DNA from 4 places in the Peribacillus sp. NPDC097295 genome. Region 4 is predicted to be linked to each of the others. Evidence: riboswitches for the same ligand, from Rfam matches in the RefSeq annotation. Region 4 holds a riboswitch; each other region holds the start of a gene.
What was found. Region 4 has a riboswitch for cobalamin ahead of mmgD (citrate synthase). Riboswitches for the same ligand answer to the same signal wherever they lie in the genome.
Positions count from the first base shown of each region.

Region 1: another riboswitch for cobalamin. It lies ahead of metE (5-methyltetrahydropteroyltriglutamate--homocysteine S-methyltransferase); the one in region 4 lies ahead of mmgD (citrate synthase).
Region 2: another riboswitch for cobalamin. It lies ahead of ACIQXN_RS17655 (hypothetical protein); the one in region 4 lies ahead of mmgD (citrate synthase).
Region 3: another riboswitch for cobalamin. It lies ahead of ACIQXN_RS03875 (ABC transporter substrate-binding protein); the one in region 4 lies ahead of mmgD (citrate synthase).

Region 1 is NZ_JBIWCW010000005.1:4,849-8,015, reverse strand. It holds gene metE (5-methyltetrahydropteroyltriglutamate--homocysteine S-methyltransferase) at 1-1,876, opposite strand, end outside; cobalamin riboswitch at 2,017-2,210, opposite strand; gene ACIQXN_RS10780 (potassium channel family protein) at 2,497-2,919, shown strand; gene bcp (thioredoxin-dependent thiol peroxidase) at 2,982-3,167, shown strand, end outside.
Region 2 is NZ_JBIWCW010000015.1:23,693-26,859, forward strand. It holds gene ACIQXN_RS17650 (AAA family ATPase) at 1-599, opposite strand, end outside; cobalamin riboswitch at 788-1,007, shown strand; gene ACIQXN_RS17655 (hypothetical protein) at 1,212-1,718, shown strand; gene ACIQXN_RS17660 (ABC transporter substrate-binding protein) at 1,722-2,672, shown strand; gene ACIQXN_RS17665 (VWA domain-containing protein) at 2,720-3,167, opposite strand, start outside.
Region 3 is NZ_JBIWCW010000002.1:129,742-132,908, reverse strand. It holds gene ACIQXN_RS03880 (FecCD family ABC transporter permease) at 1-745, opposite strand, end outside; gene ACIQXN_RS03875 (ABC transporter substrate-binding protein) at 753-1,718, opposite strand; cobalamin riboswitch at 1,911-2,091, opposite strand; gene ACIQXN_RS03870 (ABC transporter ATP-binding protein) at 2,237-3,082, opposite strand; gene ACIQXN_RS03865 (FecCD family ABC transporter permease) at 3,079-3,167, opposite strand, start outside.
Region 4 is NZ_JBIWCW010000006.1:60,504-63,670, forward strand. It holds gene prpD (2-methylcitrate dehydratase) at 1-67, opposite strand, end outside; gene mmgD (citrate synthase) at 159-1,286, opposite strand; cobalamin riboswitch at 1,541-1,740, opposite strand; gene ACIQXN_RS12430 (NupC/NupG family nucleoside CNT transporter) at 2,199-3,167, opposite strand, start outside.

The DNA.
Region 1 (3,167 bases), on a different contig from region 4:
TTAAGTATTCATCACGGTCGCTTTTTTTCAATGGAAGGCCTTCACGCAGGGCTGGTTCATCGACTTGGATCATTTTGATCCCTGCTGATTCCAATGCCTCTACTTCTTGTTTCAAGGCCAATGCCAATTGATAGCAGATATTTTCCCGTGAAATATCGTCACGGACGAACGACCAGTTCAGAATCGTAACGGGACCGGTCAGCATTCCCTTCACCGTTTTTTTAGTCAAGGCTTGTGCATACACACTTTCTTTGACCGTCATCGGATCGATGAAATGGACATCGCCATAGATCACGGGAGGCTTTACACAGCGGGAGCCATAAGACTGAACCCATCCTTTTTCAAGAAAGACGAATCCACCCAGCTTATGACCGAAGAACTCGACCATATCCGTTCGTTCGAACTCCCCGTGCACAAGGACATCCAAGCCGATTTCTTCCTGGATATCAATCCATCTGCCAATCTCCTCGTTCACGAATGCTTCATATTGATCAGATGTCCATTCACCGCGTTTGAATTTCCCGCGGGCCTGTTTAACTTCCGCGGTCTGCGGAAAGCTTCCAATTGTAGTGGTTGGAAGGAAAGGCAGGTTGAAATACTCCTGTTGTTTTTGATAGCGCTGTTTAAATGGCAGGGTACGGCCATGGGTTTGCAGCTTCGACTGTTCAACAGCGGATTGCACGTCTTTATGGTTTCTGGCCTTTGAATTCTTTAAGGTCTGCCATGCAGCTTTGTTTGCCGCCACCTTTTCTTCGATTGATTCTAGACCTTCGTTGTTCCCTCTGACCAAAAGCGTGATTTCTTCTAGTTTCTCATCAGCAAAGGCAAGGGCTTCTTTCACATCGCTAGCTAGTTCTGTCTCGTTTCGAACCGTCACTGGAACATGTAGCAGGGAGCAGGAAGGTTGAAGCCAAATTCGATCTTCGGCTACGTGTTTCGTAATGGACCCGACCAACTCGATTTTTTTCGTCAAGTCAGAAAGCCAAATATTTTTCCCGTCAATCACACCGGCCCCAAGTATTTTATCTTGCGGGAAACCGACTGTTTGAAGATTGCTGAGATTTTTTCCTTTGTCATGGACCAAATCAAGGCCAATTCCTTGAACGGGCAAGTCGATCACTTCTTGGTAGTGCTCTACAGCATCAAAGTATGTTTGCAGCATGATGTTCAAGTTGGGTGCAGCTTCATTCAATTTTTCATACAGGTATGTAACAGTTTTCATTTCGTCTTTGGAAAGGGAAGAAACAAGGGAAGGTTCATCGATCTGCACCCACTTCACGCCTTCTTGTTCCAGCTCTCGCAAAATTTTTGTGTATAAAGGCAACAAGCTCAGGATGATGGCCGGAAGATCTTTTTTATCATAGCCTTTTGACAAAGAAATGAATGTGTAAGGTCCGACTATAACCGGTTTCGTATCGATTCCTAGTTTTTCCTTGGCTTCGCGGTAAGCGGCAAGCGGCTTGTTTTCTGTCAACGTAAGCTGAGACTGTTTTAACTCTGGAACGATATAGTGATAATTTGTATTGAACCATTTCGTCATTTCGGAAGCGACTTCATCCTTGTTCCCACGGGCCATTGAATAATAAACGGAAAGGGGGACACTGCCACCTTTATAAGCCGAATATCGCTCAGGCACCAGGCCGAACATGACGGACATATCGAGCATTTGATCATATAACGTAAAGTCGTTGACCGGGATGATATTGATGCCTTGATCCTTTTGTTTCTGCAAATTGCCTAAACGGATCGCTTCCAATTGCGACGTGAATTCCGTTTCGTTTAATGTTCCAGCCCAATATGCCTCTAATGTACGTTTCCATTCACGATCCTCACCGATTCGTGGGTACCCTATATTACTACTTTTCAACACATCCATCTCCTTTTAATGAAATATCAACAAAAAAAGCACCCCTAACCGTCAAAAGAGAAAGTTAGAAATGCTTAAAATAAAGGGGCACGAAAATACCCCTTATCCTTATAAGGTCCCTAACACTTCCCTATCTCCCGTAGGTTAAAACAGTGTTGTCGAAATAGGCAGGTCTCCTGGCTCAAGGAATCTAACTTAGCGGCTAAAGCCTTCCCAATCATAAAGATCAGTGGCAACAAACATAGCCCTAACATTCCCATTACAGTGGCGGGACCGCGCCGGAATTACACCGGACTTCCCTTTTCATCCTAAAAAATTAGGAACCTATCTCCACATATTAAATTCAAAAAAACTCGTCCATATAAAAAACAGATAGTAAATTCTAATAATATAAAATATTATAAAAATTTAACCCATCTTAGCATACCCCAATTGTATGGGTCAACAAGGAAAAAGTCGGGAAATGGGGTCTGACCCCCACCGCATATCGTCAAAACGCCTGCTGCATCTACGTATTTTTCGATCTGAAGTGTTTGGGAAATAGGGTCTGCCCCCCTAAACCGAGCATATATTGACTCGTTTAAGAGTATGTATAGGGGGAGTGGGCTGTTTTGAAATGAGGCGTAGGGATGACCTTTTATATTTTGATTGTGGGGATTATCTTTTGCATGGTGATGAGCATTCGGACCTTATTTCTTTCTGAGTCGGAGGCAAAGAAGTTTTCTCTTGAAGATATGCTCTGGCTCGGCAATTTATATGCGACATTATTAGTTGGTTTTGCACTGATTTATTTATTATACGAGCTTCAGAATCATTCGGTGATTCTTGATATGGGCAATCGGTTGGATGGGACCTTTTCTGAGCAGCTGAAGACATCCTTCTATTTTAGTGCGATGACAATGTTCTCGGTTGGATACGGGGATATCTCGCCAATCGGGATTGGCCGGATGATCGCGACAATCCAAGCATTCATTGGCTACACGCTTCCGGCCGCCTTTGTGATAAGGGCCGTAATCGATTTCGAGCAGAAGGAAAAGAACAAGAAGAAATGAAAGTTGTGTTTCTTTCGATTATTGGGTACGCTTACCATAATGAAAGAAATGGAGGGGTTAGAATGACACTTAACATTGGAGAAAAAGCACCTGATTTTCAACTGCCAGCAAACAACGGAGAACAAGTTTCCCTATCACAATTCAGTGGTAAACACGTTGTATTATATTTTTACCCAAAAGACATGACACCCGGTTGTACAACGGAAGCGTGTGATTTCCGTGACCATAATGAGCAATTCGAAGAGCTC
Region 2 (3,167 bases), on a different contig from region 4:
GATTGCAACTCTTCAATAGGTGCGGTGTATTGAGCCCGGTGCAACACTTCAATTTCTTCCGCTACATCCGGATAGCCCATTTTCATTTTCAACAAAAAACGATCCAACTGCGCCTCTGGAAGAGGGTATGTACCTTCGTAATCAATTGGATTTTGAGTGGCCATGACAAAAAATGGCTGCTCCAATTTCCTTGTCACGCCATCCACCGTCACACTTGCTTCTTCCATCCCTTCAAGCAGGGCGGATTGCGTTTTCGGGGATGTTCGGTTGATTTCATCAGCCAATATAATATGGCCCATGATCGGTCCCGGCCTGAAGATGAATTCCTGTTCCTTTGGGTTGAAAATCGACACACCCGTTACATCAGACGGCAACAAGTCTGGTGTGAATTGTATCCGTTTGAAATCCGCTCCGATGGACTTTGCGAGGGCGCGGACCATGACGGTCTTACCCACACCTGGTACGTCCTCCAATAAGACATGTCCCCCGGAAAGGAGAGCCACCAGACTCAATTCTGCAATATCCCTTTTCCCAATAATGACCTTTTCTATATTTTCTAAAATCATATCCAATTTTTGATTCACCTGTTTATAAATCATCCTCTACCTCCCATAATTTCATAAATCACTCATGTTCAACTCTTATATATTCGACATTAATTTTACAATAACCTCCAATTTCAACCTATAAAGTGAGTTTACTAGATAATTTATCCCATAAGCTGCATTCTCTGAATTTTTTTGACTATTTATGCAATTAGTTATGCTAAAATGGTACTAAGTGAATATGAACCATGCAGAAAATAGGTGCTGACTTGTCAGCTTAATAGGGAATTCGGTGTAAGACCGAAGCTGTTTCCGCAACTGTAAGTGCTAATGAAATAAGAAATATACCACTGTTTGAGGATGAATCCGCACGCACGATACCATTCATTCATTTCAAATGGGAAGGTTCTTAGAGTAAAAAGATGCACGAGCCAGGAGACCTGCCTTTTTTTTATCGTATTTTGCTCTTCGGAAGTTAAGAGGATTGTACGGCACTCTTCCATCTTTTTTCTAATTCGAGATACATAGATGTCCGTTTGCCGACCAATACCTTTGGTCGGCTTTTTCTTTTGCCGTCGAACAGCACTGCGAAGGTCATTCACACTACCCAGAAAAGGAGGAAACGTTTTGTCGAAGAAAGATTTTCGTTTTTTATGTTACCCATTCATGCGCGAATCGGCATCAACTGTAGATTATGAAATCCGCACCGATTCATTGACGACACAGATGGGACTGGCAGCTTCGTTAACGAAAGAAATTCCTGAAGTGTACAATGATTTAATGGAACTGATGCCGATGGCTTATCATTTAAATGGTTCTGCCCGTGGGAAATTAGCCATAAGCGAAGACGATTTGAACCGTCTTAGTGACATCTATGACTATTATGTCGCTGAAGTAAAGGAAAGCATTGAAACATTTGTGCTTCCGCAAGGCTCAACGGCTGCTTGCATTTTGCACACTTGTCGTAGCGAAGCAAAGAAATCAGTAAGGGCCTTACATAAAGTCAGTACGGAAAAAGAGGTACCGTCTATCCTTTTTGATTATGCTCATTTGCTTGCTAATGTTCTTTTCGTGATGGCTGTCTATGTCAATAAACAGCTTGGTGTCAAAGAGATTCCCTTTATCAGCAAATCATATCCAACCAAACCGATGAAAAAGAAAGTGGAGGAATAAAACATGAAAAGAACGTTAAGATTCAGTTGGATTGCCATTCTGATGCTTGCCCTTTTCCTTACTGGATGTGCCTCAAATGATGACCAAAAATCCACAGAGAAACAAGATCCTAAAACAACTGAAGATGTCAAAGCCTATACCGTCACTGATGATAATGGAAAAGAAATTACGTTTGATAAAGTACCGAAAACGGTCGTTTCACTTCAACCGAGTAATACAGAGATTCTATATGCCCTGGGCGTAGGTGATAAAGTGATTGGAGCGACCGATTATGATAATTATCCTGAGGAAGCTAAAGAAGTTGAACGTGTTTCTGATTCGATGACGATCAACTCCGAAAAAATCATCGCTTTGAAACCAGATATCATCCTTGCCTATACGATTGGTGATGAAGCAACATTAAAACCACTAGAAGATGCCGGCATTCCTATTTTTATCATTAAATCGGCAGTGAATTTCGATGATGTATATGGAGATATTAATCAAATCGCCGAAGTAATGGGCGTAACGGAAAAAGGGAATGAATTAGTCCAGACTATTCAAACACAAATCAAAGATGTTGAAGACAAAGTGGCGAATGTTGATTCTAAAGAAAAAACATATTTCGAAATCAGTCCTTCCCCTGAAATTTATACAGCAGGAGCAGAAACCTTCCAACAAGAGATTTTAGCTTCGGCCGGTATCGATAATATCTTCACCGACCAGAAGGGCTGGGCAAAAATAGCTGATGAAGAAGTGGTCAAGCGCAACCCAGATACAATCATTACAACCGTTGGCTATGTGGAAAATGCAGTGGATGAAATCAAATCCCGCAAAGGCTGGGGAAATATCAGCGCAGTGAAGCAAAATCAAGTATATCAGCTTAACGAAGATGTCATGTCACGTCCGGGACCGCGTATCGGCGAAGCTGTTGAACTAGCCGCCAAGACCGTATATCCGGAACTATTCAAATAAAGGTCAAATCAAAACCCGCGTGAAACCATCATGCGGGTTTTGATTTTCTAATTTTTATATTTCTCTTTCATCTCTTCTTCTTTCTTTTTAATCGATTCTTTCAAACTCTCTCCTTCATTTTTCACAGTCGTATTCAACTCTTCATATTTATCGTCATAATACTCTTTTATTATTTCACGGCGTTGTTTGACCAGACTGCGAACTTCCTCCCATGTCTCATAATTTATTTGATCCTTATCCTTTAAATAACTCGTAGCTTCATACATGCGATTGCTTTCATCAGAGGACAATCTAGAGAAATCGTTTTTTTCTTCAAGTAAAGAGGATATCTTCTTATTTTGTTCATCTCGAACGATACTCCAATTTTCATTGCCCCAACTCCACCATTGGTTCCAGAGATCCCTACGCTCTTCATCCCACATCTTATTGAAATCATCGGCATCATTGACGGTTTCAAATTCCCCTCCGCCGGCCTCAGCCACTTCACGTAATTGT
Region 3 (3,167 bases), on a different contig from region 4:
TCGAACCGGCTACCAGGATCAGCATTTTTCTCCGTTGGACATTCACGCCTAAGTGCCTCGCACGCTCTTCCCCAAATGTCATCGCATTCAGTTCGTGGGTGTTCATCATCAAAATCAGCGAACCGACGATGAAAAATGGCAATATAATCGCAATATAATTCCAACCGCGCATAGAGACGCTTCCCATCAGCCAGCTGATGATTTGCCTTAATTCCTCACCCGTCAATGCAATCATCAACGAGATGAAGGCACTTAGAAACGAGCTGAAAATGATACCGGTTAAAATAATCGTTTCCACCTTCATCGATCGATCCATTTTTCTGGCGAAGGTCAGTACGCAAAAAATCGTAATCAATGAAAATAGAACGCTTAATGTAGGCAATGTATAGAGGCCAAAAAACGGCAATGAAATATTTAAGAACAACGTTAACACGGCACCAAGAGAAGCGCCTGAGGAGATTCCCAATGTGTAGGGATCAGCCAGTGGATTCCGGAGCAACCCTTGAAACGCTGCCCCTGCAATTGCAAGCGATGCTCCAACCAAACCTGCAAGCAACACCCTCGGCAGGCGTATGTTCATCACGATATTCGTCAAGGTCTCATCTGGTTCTACGGCAATGGGCAAATGAAGAACTTCTGTGCCGATGATTTGTAAGAGCATCGGTACCGGTACTGATACCGAGCCTATCGAGATCCCAATTACCATCGAGATAATCAAAAACGATAGAGCAAATATATAGGCCATTGCCCGTTTAGTTGTCAAATACGTTCGGATAGACTGATTTGGCAAGTTCCTCTACTCCCTCTATAAGCCTTGGACCGGATCGAGTGACAAGATCCGAATGAACATCGAAGACCTCTCCATTCTTAACTGCCTTGATGTCTTCCCATCCACTTCGTCCCGTGACTTCTTTGACTGGGTTTCCTGTGTAATACCCATAGGTTGTAATGATGACATCCGGATTGGCCGCAATCAATGACTCTTCATCAAGTTTTACCCATCCATCCAATTCTCCCGATACATTATCCGCTGAGATGATGCCCAGCATTTCGTCCATGAAAGTGTTTTTCCCCGTCGTATAAATTTCTGGTGACGGTGAAACTTCCACTAACACGCTTTTTCTTTCCTCATCCTTTATGGCCTTGGCTTTTACTTTGATCTTTTCTAGCTTGTTCTGCATCGTCGCAACGATTTCCTTTGCTTTATCAAGTTCCCCCGTTGCCTTCCCAATCATCTCCAAAGACGTATATACATCTTTAAAACTTTGAGCATCGTTTACGGTAAGTACCGGAATTCCAGCATCCTTAAGCTGCTGGATACCTTCTTTGGAATTATGAGCACTCTCGTGAGCAAGAACGATATCCGGCTGTAAGGATACAATCATCTCGGTGTCTATTTCCATTCCGCCAACTTTTTGGATGTCTTTCGTTTCTTCCGGGTAATTATCATTCTCGGAAACTCCAATAAGTTTCTCCCCTAACCCAAGGGCGAAGACCGCTTCGGTATTACTCGGGATTAATGAAATGATTTTTTCCGGCTTCTGCTCGATGGCGACCTTTTCACCAACTGCATCTTGTAAAGTAAGTGGGAAGCTTTGATTTTCAGCTTGATTTGTCGACTGCTTCTCTTTTGTTCCTTCCTTAGATGTATCGTTGCAGCCAATCAGCATACTGATCGTCAATCCAACCACAAGGATGAAACTATATATCTTCCTCATTTTAAAACCCCCATCATAATTGCGTTTCTTTATCGTTTTAAAAGCAAAGGTCAATCAATTAACTCTCTACATATGGTTTGTAATTTTCCAAGGCATACAAAAAAGCATCCCCCATCAAAACGGAAGATGCTTGTATGGCATTAAACATACGGACGCATAGCTCTGCCACACACCTCCCTATCCGCGTAGGTAACTGGTGTACGAATTTTGGCAGGTCTCCTGGCTCATGGTCATTGTTAACGGCGCCTTCCCATACGTTCGTTCATACAGTGGCATTCGTCCGTTTACTCCCATTTACAGTGGCGCGACCGCGTTGGTATTTCACCAACTTCCCTTTCAAGTCTTTTCAGACACCAAATCGTTCATAGGTATATCATTTCACTGCCTCTCATTATACACTATTTCTGAAACCGTATTATATGATATTTCAGATTACTTTCAAATCGCATTCATTAACATTCTGTAACTCTCGAACGCAAAAGAAGGCAACCAATCAGTTTGGCTGCCTTCTTTTGCGATTAAAAGTTATTAAAACGACAAGTACTTTGATCACGTAAAAGACCTAGATCTTTCGGCACCATCGTTTCGATCAAAAAGTCATCTTCTTCCTCGTAAATGATTTTCTTCATTTCGATTCCGAAATACTCCTTCATCCGGGCTTCCGTCATCACTTCGCGGACTTCGCCATACACCACACGCTTTTCCTTTGCAGTCATTAAAACATGGTCAGCCAAGTAGAATGCGTGGTTCGGATAATGCGTGTTGATGATACAAGAAATGTTCTTCTCTTTCGATAACCGCTTTAGTGTCTGTAAAATCACGATTTGTTTTTGAATATCAAGATGCGACTCCGGTTCATCAAGAATCAATACATCCGGCTCCGACACAAGCGTCCGAGCAATCAAGGCCAGTTGCAGTTCCCCACCACTGACGGAATTACAGGACTTTTTGGCAAGGTGAGCAATGCCAACCATTTCAAGAGCAGCGATGGCAGCCTCCCGATCCTTTGCAGAAGGCTGGGATAGCGTACTGATATAAGGCGCCCTTCCCATAATGACAAGCTCTTCCAAAGTAAACCCGAAAACCATTTTATGTGCCTGAGGAACATAACCGATTCGTTTCCAGATCGTTTTGCGTGATAACGCAGTAAGCGGTTTTCCGTCGATGAGCGTTTGACCTTTTTTCCAATCCAGAAGGCCGGTGATGCACTTCAGCATCGTGGTTTTACCCGCACCGTTCGGACCAAGAATCGCCATGATCTCTCCGTCATTCAACGAAAAGTCAATGTCGGTCTGGTAAAGGAAAGGAGCTTTCTCTCTTTTTTTAGCATAGAAAAAATTCCCTCCCTGCACCTCGATTTTCATGACCACCCACCTCCTGTCTTTCTAAGTAGAATCGCAAAGAATGGTGCGCCGATAATGGCTGTCAATATCGATAGCGGAATTTCCG
Region 4 (3,167 bases):
CTAACACATAATCTGCAATTGTCTCTAATAATACATCCGTCTGATTAATTCCATTCACCTTTAACATTTTTTCATTCCCTTTCTATACAAAGTCATTTATTATTAGAAATGGTCGTTGGTCAGAACGACCATTCGGCGAGCTGATAACTTACATTTTTTTAATTGGTTAAAATAGTGTGGTTACGACGCTCGCCTATATAATTTACACGCGGCCTAAAAAGTCGGTTGTTTGCATGTTGTTCAACCACATGAGCGCATAATCCTACTGTTCTAGCACTAAAGAAAATCGGTGTATAGATTTCAATTGGTAGACCTAGCATGTAATAGACAGGTGCCGCATAATAATCTAAATTCGGGTAAAGACCTTTCTCTCTTACCATGACATCTTCACCAGCTTCGCACATTCTATAAAGGAGATCATCTCCTTTATTGTCGCAAAGTTGTTTTAACGCTTTTTTCATGATAAGCGCTCTTGGATCCATCTTCTTCATATAGACACGATGACCAAAGCCCATTATCTTTTCTTTATTTGCTAATTTCTTTCCAAGCAACTGTTCGAACTTTTCAACTGTTCCAGCTTCTAAAAGCATGTACATGACCGCTTCATTTGCTCCACCATGTAAATTGCCTTTCAACGAAGCAACAGCTCCTGTTAACGCACCATACAAATCGGATTGTGTAGAAGCAATTACCCGAGCTGTAAACGTAGAATTTGGCATTTCATGTTCGCTATACAATAATAAAGATTGGTCGAAAACCTTTTCTTCCAGTTCTGTTGGCACTTTACCAGTAATCATGTAATAGAAATTTGCACTGTATGATAAAAGTTTATTTGGAAGAACAACCTCTTGCTTATTCAACACTCTATAACTATTTGCCACAATATTGGGAACTTTCGCCAATAGTTTGTAAGCGCGTTCTTTATTGGCCGTAGTTGAACGATCATCAAGCTGCTGTTCATAGCCGGCTAATGCGGAAATCCCTGTTCTTAACGCGTCCATAGGATGTGTTTTCTCTGGTAATAGTTTAAAAATCTTTAAAATATCAGTCGGTATTTCATATTCTTCCTTCAATTTATTCTCTAGGTACGCTTTTTCCTCTGAGGTTGGAAGATTATCATTTAGTAACAGATTCACAATATCTAAATATTCTGCATGATCAGCCAATTTAATTAAATCGTATCCTGCGATTACAATTTCACTTTGAACCGTATCAAGGAATGAGAGTCTCGTTTCTGACGCTATAATTCCATCCAGCCCAGGTGAGTAGTTTTCTTGTATCGACATTTTTACTCCTCCTATCCAAATTAACTCTTAATTGAAAGCGGTAACATTTTACCTCGATGATTGATACATACTTTTAAATCTCTTTTCACCCATCAGGAATAGCCTAACTGTCCTTAGATAAAATTGGGTCATAAAAAAACAACTTCCATTGGAAGTTGTTAATTAACGAATCGTTACCTAAATAAACATGATAATTCACAGTAATTATTCATGCCAAGTAATCCGCAATTAACACCTCCTATCCTCGTAGGTAATTGATGCATGATTATTCGGCAGGTCTCCTGGCTTATGATCATCACTTTTCGAACCTTCCCGTTTCTATAAGCATAGAATCAGTGGTATTTTTCGAATCGCTCCCAAATACAGTTGCGGGACAGCATCGGAATCAAACCGATTTCCCTTTTAAGCAAATAAAGTGAATCATTTTATTCGCACCAAATAATTAACATATTTAATTTTCTACTTAAATATACCAAATATTTTAAATATTTACAATTTAATATTTAAATTCCAAATAGGTCTTTCCATGCATTTTAGAAATATTTTGTATTAAAGTAGTAAAATATGTTGTTTAATCAGAAAATTCTGCATTTTAAATATTTATTTTAGCGTTTTATCTCATGCTCTGAAAAATGCTGGATGGACACCTTAAATCATTTGTACCCTTTTGATATACGCTAATGCTACGATTATTTCACTTCTATTGGACAAACAAGAGGCTGTCTCATAAGTCCCTTTTTTGAGTAAAATAACGCAAAATTGAAGAGGCAGAAGTGTTGTTAAATCAACATATCTGCCTCTCTTTATTTATTTAATTTAAGCTTAACTACCCTTTTTGGGACAGCCTCTTGTTTTACGTCTCAATATCATTATATTTACGTTTTCTAGTAAAACAGTTTTATACCCATATCGTTACCAAACAAACAAGCCAACAATCATGGCACTGAGCATGGAGACTGCCATTCCACTAAGCAAAAGCTTCCAAACATTCCTTCCGATGATGCTTGATCTTTCCTCGTCAAGAATGGAATTGAATGTTCCATAAATCATGCCGACCGTACTGAAATTTGCAAATGAAGTGAGGTACGTCACTGCAACAGCGACTGTATGTGGTGCCATACCGCTTATCTGATTCTTCAAATCCAGCAGGGCCACGAATTCATTGGTGGCGAGCTTGATACCCATTAATTGAGCAACATACATCGTATCTTCCCAGTTTAATCCAAACAAGAAAGCGAATGGACTAAAAATAACCGAGAAAATCTTCTGTATCGTCAACCCATCTACTGCAAGTCCTAATATACCATTCAGACTGGCAGTCAACGCGACATACCCGATTACCATGGCCATGATGACGATGACCATTTTGACTCCAACCAGCATACTGTTTGAAATCGTTGAAAAGAAGTCTTTACGTTCCTCTTTTGTTGGGATATACACGACATCGTCCTCTTTACTGACAGTAACGGGATTCAACATATTGGCAATCAGCAAGGCATTTAAACAGTTTAAGGGAATGGCTACGAACACAAACTCTGCCGGTACCATGGATAAATACGCACCGATGATGGAACCACTTATACTACTCATACTCATAATTCCGAATGTAAGCAAACGTTGGTCTTTTAAAGAAACAAGTTGCATCCGTATTACGGCGAGAGCTTCAGTGTTTCCGAGAAACATCATCTGGATAGAAAAGAAGCTTTCCAGTTTCGGTAAACCCGACACTTTTGAAATAAGCCAACCGACTTTATCTATAATCCAAGTCAGGATGCCGAAATACGAGAGAATATCAAAAAACGTAATGATAAAGATGATTGGCATTAAGGCACTGAAAAAGAAATCCACTTGTTCATTGGCCATAACAGAAGGGAATACGAA